4 regions of the Exiguobacterium sp. MH3 genome follow, and region 1 is predicted to be linked to each of the others. Evidence: riboswitches for the same ligand, from Rfam matches in the RefSeq annotation. Region 1 holds a riboswitch; each other region holds the start of a gene.
The links. A riboswitch is a leader RNA that binds a small molecule or an ion and turns the genes downstream of it on or off. The one in region 1 is predicted to bind S-adenosylmethionine.
Positions count from the first base shown of each region.

Region 1 (3,142 bases):
GACGATGATGACGTCACCGTCTTTACGTAGTGTCCGAGCAACGGACGTTTTACAACAGCCGCACCCGTTCGTGCAATGGGTATCGCAGGCGTTTGGCCAATCGATATGAACGAATGGACCGTCAAAATTTGCGACATTGCAATAGATGCGCTCCTGCTCAAGGAATGGCGCTAAGATCGGTTCGACGAAAAAGTCCATTCCGCCGCTGACGATCGAGAAATCGATGTCTTGACGACGACTGTACTGAAGCAACTCCGAAAATCCGTCGCGAATGACGGCGCGCTCCAGTAAAAAGTCAAGATAGGACGCTTTCCCATCAGATGGCAGAAGTGCGAACATTTGCCCGACACCACTTTGAATCGATAACGTCCGGTCGAGTACACCGTGTTTCAACGGTTCGAAGTCGCTCGCTGGCGCAAATGCCTGCATGAGTGCGATGATATTATCCTGTGTCGTCACTGTCCCGTCGAAGTCACAAAGAATCCGTACGGTCATGACTTGATCCCCCAAGCGTCGAGGGCGATCCGTAATTCTTCATGACGCGATGCTGCCGTCGATAGGGATTCATTTGCGAGTGCCGCATCGAGTGCCTGACGGAAAGCGGTGACACCAGCCGCAGCACCTTGCGGATGACCATGTACGCCGCCACCGGCGTTGATGACGGAATCGATACCGAAGTCCCGTACGAGTTGAGCGACGAGTCCAGGATGAATACCGGCTGAAGGAACCGGGAAGATCGATTTCGTCTGACCGAGACGGGTCGCTTCGACCGCGATACCACGGGCGACATCCTTTGGCAAAGCGACATTGCCGTAAGGCGACGGGAATAGCGTCAAGTCTGCTCCAGCAGCACGCGGTAATGTGCCAAGTAAGACAGGAGCTGCGACTCCGTGATTCGGGCTAGCGATCAACGCACCGCTATAGGCCGGATGATTGAAGATTGGAACGTTGATTTCCGGATCACTTGCCAGTTCGCGTAAGACGTCGAGTCCGTATGTGAAGGTATTCAGCAAGAAAGCGGTCGCTCCAGCGTCAATCAATCGCTTGGCTTTATCCTTGAGCGTAAAGACGGGACCGCTGAGTGTGATTGCATATAACGCGCGTTTACCGGTCCGGTGGAAGTGAGCGTCGATGACCTCACGTCCAATTCGTGCCCGGTCAATCGTTGGCGTCAATGGATTGTCGTATAGGATCTCATCGTCCTTGACGAGATCAATCCCACCAGCGAGTTGTCCTTCGAGTTGATCACGAAGAAACGATAAATCGCGTCCGATGACTCCTTTGAAGATGCTCATTAATAATGGGCGATCTTCGACACCGATCAAGGAACGGACCCCTTCAATCCCGAATTTCGCACCTGGAAAGTCCGACGTAAATGTATCGGGTAGTAGCAATTCCGTTAATTTGATTTCACCGTCGAGTGAGAGTTTCCCGAAGACGGTCGTCAGAATCGCAGAAAAGTCGCGCGACACGTTATGTTCCGGATAACGAATCGTGATATATCCTTTGCCATCGCGCTCTTCGGTATGTACGACTTCCCCTTTGAACGAGGCGAGTTGTTGTTGTTCGAGATGATTCAGTTCCGTCCAAGAACCGACTGTCAGACCAAGCGCGAGTTGTTCAGCGCGCTGCTCGAGTCGATCACGGGCAGTCAATTGATAAGTAGCAGTGATATAAGCCATGTCTTTCCTCCTTCAACAAAAAAATGGTCTCTCGTCAGCGACAAGAGACCATGAATGATTCGAACGTGGACTCTTATCTGTCAGCTTAGTAGCTGCAAGAATTAGCACCGTGCCAAAAGGTCGGTTGCTGCGACATCGTAGGGCTTGTCCCTCCGTCTGCTCTTGATAAGAATTGGATGAAATTGTGAAATCTAATTGCAATTTTTACATGAGAATCGTGACTTGTCAAACTATTTTTAGAAAATTTATTTTTTTGGAAATACTCTTTCTATAGATGACTTAAAAATGATGTCCGTTTCTGCTTGATTTCGATTTGACAGCGAGGAAGTCGATTGCGTAAGATTCAAATCAATATCACACACGACAACTACATACGACTCTTATCGCGAGTTGGCAGAGGGAATTGGCCCGATGACGCCGCAGCAACCGACCACTAGGCACGGTGCTACATCCAACAGACGTTTCGTCTGAGAGATAAGAGGACGCAGTGACTTTTCTGCGCCTCTTTTCGATGACGAAAAGAGGCGCTTTTTCGTGTATCACATAGGGGGAAACTGAGATGACATATAAAGCATTCACAGAACAGGACGCGATTGATCGTGTTCGGACATTAGGACTGATCGGCGATGGAGCCGTCGAAGCAGAAGAGATTGGCGACGGGAACCTCAACCTCGTCTTTCGGATTCGAGAAGGCGAACATCGCTTGATTTTAAAACAAGCATTACCATATGCGAAGGTCGTCGGGGAGAGCTGGCCGTTATCGCTCGAACGAGCGTGGATCGAGCAATCCGCACTCCGTGAATTCGCGCGACATGCCGTACCGTTCGTACCACGTGTTTTTCATGCTAGTCACGAAGAGGCGTATACGGTCATGGAAGATCTTTCACATTTGACGATCGTTCGAAGCGGTTTACTCGCAGGTGAACAGTATCCGTTGCTTGCGGAACATATCGGTTCTTATCTCGCTCGGACGTTATTCCATACATCGGACTTTGCGCTTGGTCCGGTTGAAAAGAAACGTGTCGCCCGAACGTACTACAATCCAGACTTGTGCGACATCACGGAAAAATTAATCTTCACGGATCCGTTTCATGACGCGGAGACGAACGAGATTGAAGCCGGACTCGAAGAAGAGGTGGCACGTCTATGGGCAGACGATGAGTTAAAACGCGAAGTCGCAAAACTCGAAGCGCTCTTCATCACGAAAGGAGATGCATTGCTGCACGGCGATCTACATACAGGAAGCATCTTCGCCTCGGCGACGGAAACGAAAGTCATCGATCCTGAATTCGCCTTTTATGGTCCATTTGGATTCGATGTCGGACAGTTCATCGCCCACTTATTCTTCGCGGCATATCCGGATTACCCTACACGACGTGACGCCCGAATCAAGGATATCGATACGTTCTGGCTGACGTTCGCTTCAACGTTCCGTGCCTTATGGGAACGGGAAGCCGTCG
Region 1 covers NC_022794.1:416,393-419,534, forward strand. Annotated here, with positions in the region: gene U719_RS02170 (2-hydroxy-3-keto-5-methylthiopentenyl-1-phosphate phosphatase) at 1-495, opposite strand, end outside; gene U719_RS02175 (2,3-diketo-5-methylthiopentyl-1-phosphate enolase) at 492-1,682, opposite strand; SAM riboswitch class I at 1,753-1,854, opposite strand; SAM riboswitch class I at 2,060-2,163, shown strand; gene mtnK (S-methyl-5-thioribose kinase) at 2,242-3,142, shown strand, end outside.

Region 2 (3,142 bases), 1.2 Mb from region 1:
AGTCCGAAAACCCGCGTAGGGTTCTCGGACTTTTTGATTATGCGAAACGTTTTGCCTGTTCTTCAAGAACTGCTGCTTTATCTGTTTGCTCCCATGGAAGCTCAACATCTGTACGACCGAAGTGACCGTATGCAGCTGTTTGACGATAGATCGGACGACGGAGATCAAGCATGTTGATGATTCCAGCCGGACGAAGATCGAAGTTTTCAGCAACCAATTCGACGAGTTGTGCTTCAGGAAGTTTTCCTGTACCGAATGTATCAACCGCGATTGATACCGGGTGCGCGACACCGATTGCGTACGCGAGTTGAACTTCTGCTTTGTCTGCAAGACCTGCAGCAACGAGGTTCTTCGCGACGTAACGTGCTGCGTATGCAGCTGAACGGTCGACTTTTGTTGGATCTTTACCAGAAAATGCTCCACCGCCGTGGCGTGCGTATCCACCATACGTATCAACGATGATCTTACGACCCGTCAATCCAGCATCTCCTTGTGGTCCGCCGATGACGAAACGACCAGTTGGATTGATGAAGAATTTCGTTGCTGCGTCGATGTATTCAGCCGGGATGACCGGTGTGATGACGTGTTCTTTCAAGTCAGCTTGAATTTGCTCAAGCGTAACTTCTTCCGCGTGTTGTGTCGAGATGACGATCGTATCGACACGAACCGGCTCGTTGTTCTCGTTGTATTCGACCGTGACTTGTGTTTTTCCGTCCGGACGAAGGTAGTCGAGTTGACCGTTTTTACGCACTTCTGCCAAACGGCGTGCGAGACGGTGTGAAAGCGAGATTGGAAGTGGCATGAGTTCTGGTGTTTCTTTCGTTGCGTAACCGAACATGAGACCTTGGTCTCCTGCACCGATTGCATCGATTTCTGCATCAGACATGCTACCTTCACGTGCTTCAAGCGCTTGGTCTACACCAAGAGCGATGTCTGCTGATTGCTCATCGATTGATGTCAATACAGCACATGTGTCCGCGTCGAAACCGTATTTCGCGCGTGTATAACCGATCTCACGAATCGTTTCACGAACGACTTTTGGAATGTCGACGTAAGTGGATGTCGTGATCTCACCTGCAACGAGAACGAGACCCGTTGTAACAGAAGTTTCTGCCGCAACACGCGCGTTTGGATCCGCTGCGAGGATTGCATCAAGAATTGAATCCGAAATTTGGTCACAGATTTTATCTGGATGACCTTCAGTGACTGACTCCGACGTGAATAGTCGGCGATTAAGGTTTGTCATGTATGACCCTCCCAAAAAAGAATTTGACGGTGTACTCATTTCCCCTAGTTGAGTGGGACGGTAAAATGAAAAAAACCTTTCCAAGTCCAAAAAATGGTCAGGGAAAGGTTGTGCGTTCTTCCTTTACCCTCTTATCGTTCGAAGTGTTTACTTCGCTTCAGGAGAGCACCTTTTCCCTCATTAATATGTGAATTAATGTAGGACGGTTGCCGGGTTTCTTCGGGCCTTGTTCCCTCCACCTGCTCAGAATAAGAGTATCCGTTACGAATTACATGATATAAAGTTGTAACTACTCTGTCAAGCAAGGTTTCAAATTCTAGTCGAAACTTTTTGAAAGAGATGTTAAACTGTTAATGCTGAAAGCGTTTCCAGATAAATAGAAATCAGCACTAGAAAATGATTGCTCTCTCTTTAGTATGCCATATATAATAAATGTGTCATACTAAATACAGTGAGCCAAAACCAACGTAGGGGAAAGGTGGGGTCAGGATGCCGATGACGGTCCTGAATATCGAAGAACTACTCAAGAAAGAGCATGTGTTCAAACAACTATCTGTTGCTGAACTTGTCGAACATGCGATTCGAAACGAAGAAGGTGTCCTTGCTGAGAACGGCGCATTATCTGTAGAAACGGGGAAATTTACAGGTCGTTCACCAAAAGATAAGTTCATCGTCCGTGATTCTTCCTGCGAGTCTCACATTGATTGGGGTCATGTCAACCAACCAATGGATGGAGACAAATTTGAACAATTGTTGCAAAAGGTTCTTCGTTACATGAACGAAGCTGATCATCTCTACTATACAGAAGCTGCTGCTGGAGCAGATACGCACTTCACCCTTCCGGTCCGTGTGCTCACACAATATGCTTGGCATAACCTGTTTGCCAAACAACTCTTTTTACGCGAGTATCCTGAAGTGGCTGCCTTCGAACCGTTCACGGTTGTCTACGCGCCACATTTCAAAGCAGATCCTGCCGTTGACGGAACGAACTCCGAGACGTTCATCGCGATGTCGTTCGAACACCGAATCGTCTTGATCGGTGGAACGGAATACGCTGGAGAAATCAAAAAGTCGATCTTTTCCGTCATGAACTACCTCTTACCACAAGAAAACGTCCTTTCGATGCACTGCTCGGCAAACGTCGGACACGAAGGCGACGTCGCCTTGTTCTTCGGTCTATCTGGTACTGGTAAGACCACCCTTTCAGCCGATGATAGCCGTCAATTGATCGGTGACGATGAGCATGGTTGGTCGCACGATGGTGTCTTCAACATCGAAGGCGGATGTTACGCGAAGACGGTCAATCTATCGCGTGAAAAAGAACCGCAAATCTTTGACGCGATCCGTTTCGGAACCGTCCTTGAGAACGTCGTACTCGACGAAGCCCGTCATCCTGATTACGATGATACATCGTTGACGGAAAATACGCGTGCTGCTTATCCGATTACGGCAATCGATAACATCGCTGTTCCGTCACGCGCTGGTCATCCGAAGACGATTGTCTTCTTGACAGCTGATGCGTACGGCGTCTTGCCTCCGATCAGCAAATTGACGAAAGAACAAGCGATGTATCACTTCCTATCAGGATATACATCAAAACTCGCTGGAACAGAACGTGGGGTCACGGAACCAGAAGCGACCTTCTCGACGTGCTTCGGTTCACCATTCCTTCCACTGATGCCTGAAAAGTATGCGACGATGCTCGGCGAATTGATTGATCGTCATGGTGTTACCGTTTATCTCGTCAACACGGGCTGGACAGGCGGTGCTTACGGAACAGGTAGCCGCATGAAGCTATCTTATACACGGACGATGGTCAACGCTGCCGTTAACGGCACACTTGCAACGATTCCAACAGAAGAACACCCGATCTTTGGACTTCATATGCCGCTCGAA
Region 2 covers NC_022794.1:2,344,420-2,347,561, forward strand. Annotated here, with positions in the region: gene metK (methionine adenosyltransferase) at 38-1,246, opposite strand; SAM riboswitch class I at 1,375-1,501, opposite strand; gene pckA (phosphoenolpyruvate carboxykinase (ATP)) at 1,736-3,142, shown strand, end outside.
Region 2: linked by a shared signal. The riboswitch ahead of metK (methionine adenosyltransferase) and the one ahead of U719_RS02175 (2,3-diketo-5-methylthiopentyl-1-phosphate enolase) in region 1 are both predicted to bind S-adenosylmethionine.

Region 3 (3,142 bases), 510 kb from region 1:
TTCGTCGACCGTATGCCCTTCGCGGAGAAATTGTTTCCGGAAGCGATACTGAGCAATGCTGATACTCATCCAAACGACGACGACAGCGAGACCGGAAATCGAGACGAGCGCGATATAGACACTCCCTGCTGCATAGATGCTAGACAGCAAGGCAAGTCCTCCGCCAAGCATGCTGAACAATACAGCTCGAAGTGGAACCCCACTTGGTGTCACTTGGGCGAAGAAGCGTGGAATCATACGTTCGTTCGCAAGCGACCAGAGCATCCGAGAGGCGGCGTAAAGTCCAGAGTTCGCTGCCGACAAAATCGCTGTCAAAATGACGAAGTTCATCACGTCTGCTGCGTAGGGAATTCCGATCCGTTCGAACACGGCGACGAACGGACTTTCGAGTACACCTTTCCCATCCGTTGGCAATAAGACGGCTAACACGATGATCGTACCGACGAAGAAGAGGACGAGTCGCAAGATCGTCGTCCGGATCGCAAGCGGAATCGTCCGTTTCGGATCGACTGCTTCACCCGCTGCGACACCGATCAGTTCCGTTCCCGAGTAAGCAAAATTCACGGCAAGCATCGTCATGAAGATGACGAAAGCACCATTTGGGAATAATCCACCTTCCGTTAAGGAAGAAAAGAATGGGGCTGGGCTACCATCTTGCAGTGGAATGAAGCCGACGATCGCTCCCGCACCAAGTAAAATGAACGCAATGATCGTCACGACCTTAATGGCGGAGAACCAAAACTCGACTTCAGCGAACACGCGAACCTTCAAGACGTTGATACCAAGGATCATCGCAGCGAATAAGGCACTGAACACCCAAACCGGAATCGATGGAAACCAACGTTGCATCAAAATGCCTGCTGCCGTGAATTCTGAACCAAGGGCGACCGTCCACGTCAGCCAGTAGAGCCAGGCTACTGTATAACCGGTGCCAGGTCCAATGTACTTCGTTGCGTACTTATGGAATGATCCGGTTTCCGGCATGTGCACGGCGAGTTCACCGAGACTTAACATGACTAAGTAAACGACGACGGCTCCGATCAAATACGATAAAATCGTTCCGACACGTCCTGCTTGTTCCAACGTATAACCTGTACTTAAAAATAATCCTGTTCCAATGACACCACCTAACGACAGCATGATCAGATGACGTGATTCCATCTTGCGTCGAAATGCTCCGCTCGTTTTCATGAATCCATTTCCTCCTCGTTCCACCTATTTCAAACAAAAAACGCATCCTCACGGATGCGTCGGTCGACAATTCGGAAATCTTATCGATCGGGTGCAGCACCCGCAGGAATTAGCACAGTATCTTTCGACCTGTTGCTGAGGTTTCATAGGGCCAGTCCCTCCACCTCTCTGGATAAGTATGTAATTGTTCCTAACCATATCAGAATGCAGATAATTCAGTCAACAGGCATTTCCCGATTTTTTTGATAGATCCATAAATTAGATTCAATCAGTTGAAGATGACGTGAAGAGCGTGTTTCGAGCAACGTACTAAAGAAATGTTTCACTTCGACGGGCTGACCCTTTTCCATGTCCCGTAACATTGACGATTTCATCGTGTCTTCCATTGCATGCATCTGCTTCAGCAAGACCGCTTCTACATCGTCATTAAAGACTGCGCCTTGTTCTTCCATCGCTTGCTTCGCTTCCTTCATGACGTCTTGAATCATTTGATGACCAATTGGGTCCTTGCGAATTGGACCGATGGCAGAGCGAAATAGTGTCGTCACGCCCGCAAATGTCGAAATGAAGAGGTACTTTTGCCACATGTCATCCATGATATGCATCGAGTACGCCATCGGTGCCTTCGCTTTCGCAAAACGTGTTGCAATCTCCTCTAAACGCGCTGTTGGTTTACCGGTTCGTGAACCAAACAATAGCCGATGCGACGGGCTTGTCTGTATAATACGCCCTTCTGCATCAAGCGTCGATTCAATGAAGCAAAGTCCGCCCAGTACTCGATCTTCTCCGAAGACTTCTGTTAACCGTCGTATATGCTGCATGCCGTTCAACAAAGGAATGATGTACGTCTCGCTCGAAACAAATGGCGCAAGATCCTGTAGGACATCATCCAAGTGATAGGCTTTCGTCGAAAGTAAGACGACATCAAATGTGTGATTCAGTCGCATGTCTCGTGTCACTAACTGAGGCGTGATCATAACATCACCATGAGGACTAGTGATCTGTAACCCTGTCTTTTGTAATTGTTCATAGCGCTTCGGACGAACAAGGAATGTCACCTGTTCCCCTTGCTCAGCAAGACGTCCCCCGAAATAACCTCCAACTGCTCCGGCACCTACGACTAAAACATGCATATGCATTACCTCCTTTTTAACTAATCGATTCGTTACTTACTCCTTCACCCTAACATATCGGAAACCATTTTCCTGATTCCTGCTTGAATCACTAAAATGTAAGTTAAGCGTTTGCATTTTAGAAAAAAACGTTTATACTAACTTGTATACAAGTATACTCACTTTAGAAATCAGGTGATTCCATGTCAGAACTGTTATACCCCTTGAAGTGGTTAGCAAAAGCTTCCGCTGGAGATCGTGTCGCACACGAGCTACGGATGCGCATCATTTCAGGAAAGATTGAAAGCGGTACCATTTTATCCGAAAACAAATTAGCCTCTGATTTTTCAGTCAGTCGCTCGCCCGTCCGTGATGCGTTAAAGGTCCTTGCATCCGAACAATTGATTCGTCTCGAACGAATGGGAGCGGTCGTCGTCGGTTTGTCTGAGCGCGACATTCAGGAAATCTATGATGTCCGGTTGCTCATCGAAACATTCGTCTTCGAACGACTCGTCAAAATCGAACGGGCAGAACTCGTCCGTGAACTCAGTAAAATTCTCGAAATGATGAAAGTTGCCATCAAATACAAGGATGCCGATGAATTCTCCTTCCAGGACGTTCTGTTTCACGAAACAATCATCCGCTCGATTGATCATGGATATGTCAGCATGATTTGGCAAAATCTCAAACCGGTCATGGAAAGTTTCATCCTCCTATCGATGCGGGTACGATTCGAGGAAGACATCGAAGACTTCGAACGCATCCTCGCGAACCACGCCTTGTACATCGAAGCGATCGAGACAGGGGACCGTGAACGGATGGTTGCTTCCTTACATCAG
Region 3 covers NC_022794.1:3,071,592-3,074,733, forward strand. Annotated here, with positions in the region: gene U719_RS15920 (amino acid permease) at 1-1,191, opposite strand, end outside; SAM riboswitch class I at 1,269-1,370, opposite strand; gene U719_RS15925 (ketopantoate reductase family protein) at 1,407-2,324, opposite strand; gene U719_RS15930 (GntR family transcriptional regulator) at 2,507-3,142, shown strand, end outside.
Region 3: linked by a shared signal. The riboswitch ahead of U719_RS15920 (amino acid permease) and the one ahead of U719_RS02175 (2,3-diketo-5-methylthiopentyl-1-phosphate enolase) in region 1 are both predicted to bind S-adenosylmethionine.

Region 4 (3,142 bases), 1.2 Mb from region 1:
CGGACGAGCATCGAACGATTGATTGCGGATCTCGAGGGCGGCGCACGTGGTTTTGCGTTCGGTTCTGGGATGGCAGCGATCCATGCCGTCTTCCACTTGCTTGAGTCTGGCGACCACATCGTCATGACGGATGACGTCTACGGTGGTACGTTCCGCTTGATGCAACGCGTCTTACCGAAGTTCAACATCCAAGTGACATTCGTCGATACGACGGATCTTGCGGCAACGGAAGCAGCGATCCAAGACAACACGAAGATAGTCTACGTCGAAACACCGACGAACCCGTTGTTGAAAGTTACGGACATTGAAGCAATCGCAACAATCGCCAAACGTCACGATCTTAAACTCGTCGTCGACAACACGTTCGCGACACCATACCATCAACAACCACTCGCACTTGGTGCAGACATCGTCTTGCACAGTGCGACGAAATACATTGGCGGACATTCGGACGTCGTCGCTGGACTTGTCGTCGTCAAAGATGATGCGCTCGGCGAAGAGCTGCACTTCATTCAAAACTCGACAGGCGGCGTGCTTGGACCGCAAGACAGCTTCTTGCTCGTCCGTGGTCTTCGTACACTCGGTATCCGGATGGATGCGATCGAAGAGACAGCACATGATCTCGTTGCGTTCCTACAAGCGCAAGACATCGTCTCGAACATCTTCTACCCAGGACTTGCATCGCATCCTGGTCACGACATCCAAGCGAAACAAGCGACTGGATTTGGTGGGATGATCAGCTTTGATGTCGGTTCAGCAGCGAACGCAGAAAAACTCGTCGAGGCGACACACTTCTTCACACTCGCTGAGAGTCTTGGTGCCGTCGAGAGTCTGATTTCGGTGCCTGCACGGATGACGCACGCGTCGATCCCAGCAGAACGTCGGGCAGAACTCGGCATCACGGACGGTCTCGTTCGGATTTCAGTTGGACTTGAGGATGCGGAAGATTTGAAAGAAGACTTAACACGTGCTTTCACGTTCCTCGAAAAAGTTTCTGAAAAAACTGTTTGACAACAAAAATAACCCCTGCTAATATTCAGAATATATTCTACAAACTTAATACCGAAACTCTTATCGAGAGTGGTGGAGGGACTGGCCCGATGAAACCCGGCAACCGCGGATCTAATCCGAAGTGGTGCTAATTCCAGCAGACAAAAGTCTGGGAGATGAGAGCAAATGGTTTTGTGTACTGAAAAGTGCGCGCGTTTGCTCTAAAACGCGCGCACTTTTTTTATTTTAGGAGGGACAGTTGTGATTCGTTTACAAGACGTAGGAAAGATTTATCGCTCAAAGCGCGGAGCGGTCGAAGCCGTCGCGAATGTCGATCTGACAATCGAGCGCGGTGAAATTTTTGGAATAATCGGTTATTCCGGAGCAGGGAAATCGACCCTGATCCGATTACTGAATATGCTCGAAGCACCAACGAGTGGTTCGATCCAAATCGATGGTGTTGAAATGACATCACTAAAACCTAAGGAATTACGAGGCGTCCGCAAGAATGTCTCGATGGTCTTCCAACACTTCAACTTACTATGGTCACGGACGGTTGAAGAGAACATCATGTTCCCACTCGAGCTCGGTGGCTTCCCGAAAGCACACCGCAAGGAACGGGTCGCGGAACTGATCCAACTCGTTGGTTTGGACGGACGCGAAAAAGCCTATCCGTCACAATTATCCGGTGGTCAAAAACAACGTGTCGGTATCGCTCGGGCACTGGCATCGAACCCGGACGTTCTCTTATGTGACGAGGCAACAAGTGCACTCGATCCGAAGACGACGGACTCAATCCTTGAGTTACTCGTCGACATCAATGAAAAACTGAAACTGACGATCGTCTTGATCACACACGAGATGCACGTCATTCAAAAAATCTGTCACCGGGTCGCCGTCATGGAAGCCGGTAAAATCGTCGAGCAAGGACCGGTCGCAGAAGTCTTCCGTCATCCGAAGCAAGCGATGACGAAGGAATTCGTCAAACAATTGACGTCGCCGTCGGAGAACGAGTTAACGTTCGCGAAACTACGCGAACGGTACCCAACCGGAAAAATCGTTCAGTTGACGTTCGTCGGATCGACAGCAGAAAGCCCGATCCTCGCGGAAGTCATGAAGGATTCGCCGGTCCTGTTCAATATCATCGGCGGAAACGTCGGTCAATCACAGGAAGGGGCACTCGGTACACTGTTCATTCAGTTGATCGGGGAAACAGAAGCAACACAAGCGGTCATCACGAAGCTTCAAGCCAGTGATGTTGAAGTGGAGGTGGATCACCGATGATTTCATTCTTTGACAATCTAGATTGGGACATGGTGTGGGAAGCGACAGGCAGTACCGTCTATATGACGGCAATCGCTGGGGTTTCGACATTCGTCCTCGGTTTGATCATTGGTTTACTATTGTATGCGACAAACGAAGAGTTATTGTTCAAGAATCGGGCGTTCTATTCAGTGTTGAGCTTGGTCGTCAACGTCTTCCGTTCGATTCCGTTCATCATCTTACTGATTTTATTGATTCCATTTACGACGGCAATCGTCGGTTCGTTCCTCGGACCAACGGCAGCACTACCGGCACTGATCTTCGGTGCTGCACCATTTTACGGTCGGATGGTTGAACTCGCGTTACGCGAAGTCGATAAAGGTGTCATCGAGGCAGCCGAATCGATGGGCGCGACGAAGTTCCAGATCATCTATAAAGTCTTAATCCCGGAAGCGTTGCCTGCCATCGTTTCTGGTATCACGGTCACACTCGTCTCACTTGTCGGTTATACGGCAATGGCCGGAGTAGTCGGCGGAGGTGGACTTGGGGACATGGCCTTCATCGAAGGATTCCAGCGTTCTCAAAACGATGTCATCGTCATTGCGACACTCTTAATCTTAGCGATCGTCTTCGTCATCCAAATCATTGGTGACTTGCTGATCCGCGCAATCGATAAACGTTAATTCGAAACTTAATCATATTGGAGGAATCATTCATGAAAACTTGGAAAAAATTCGTAGGTACTGCTGCTGTATCCGTCTTAGCTATTAGCCTTGCTGCATGTGGCGAAAAATCATCAGGATCAGGTAGCGACGACAAAACACTCGTCGTTGGTGCTTCGAACGTACCGCACGCTGAGATTCTTGAGCACGTCAAAAAAGAATACGAA
Region 4 covers NC_022794.1:2,398,314-2,401,455, reverse strand. Annotated here, with positions in the region: gene U719_RS12630 (bifunctional cystathionine gamma-lyase/homocysteine desulfhydrase) at 1-1,011, shown strand, start outside; SAM riboswitch class I at 1,069-1,173, shown strand; gene U719_RS12625 (methionine ABC transporter ATP-binding protein) at 1,252-2,274, shown strand; gene U719_RS12620 (methionine ABC transporter permease) at 2,271-2,936, shown strand; gene U719_RS12615 (MetQ/NlpA family ABC transporter substrate-binding protein) at 2,969-3,142, shown strand, end outside.
Region 4: linked by a shared signal. The riboswitch ahead of U719_RS12625 (methionine ABC transporter ATP-binding protein) and the one ahead of U719_RS02175 (2,3-diketo-5-methylthiopentyl-1-phosphate enolase) in region 1 are both predicted to bind S-adenosylmethionine.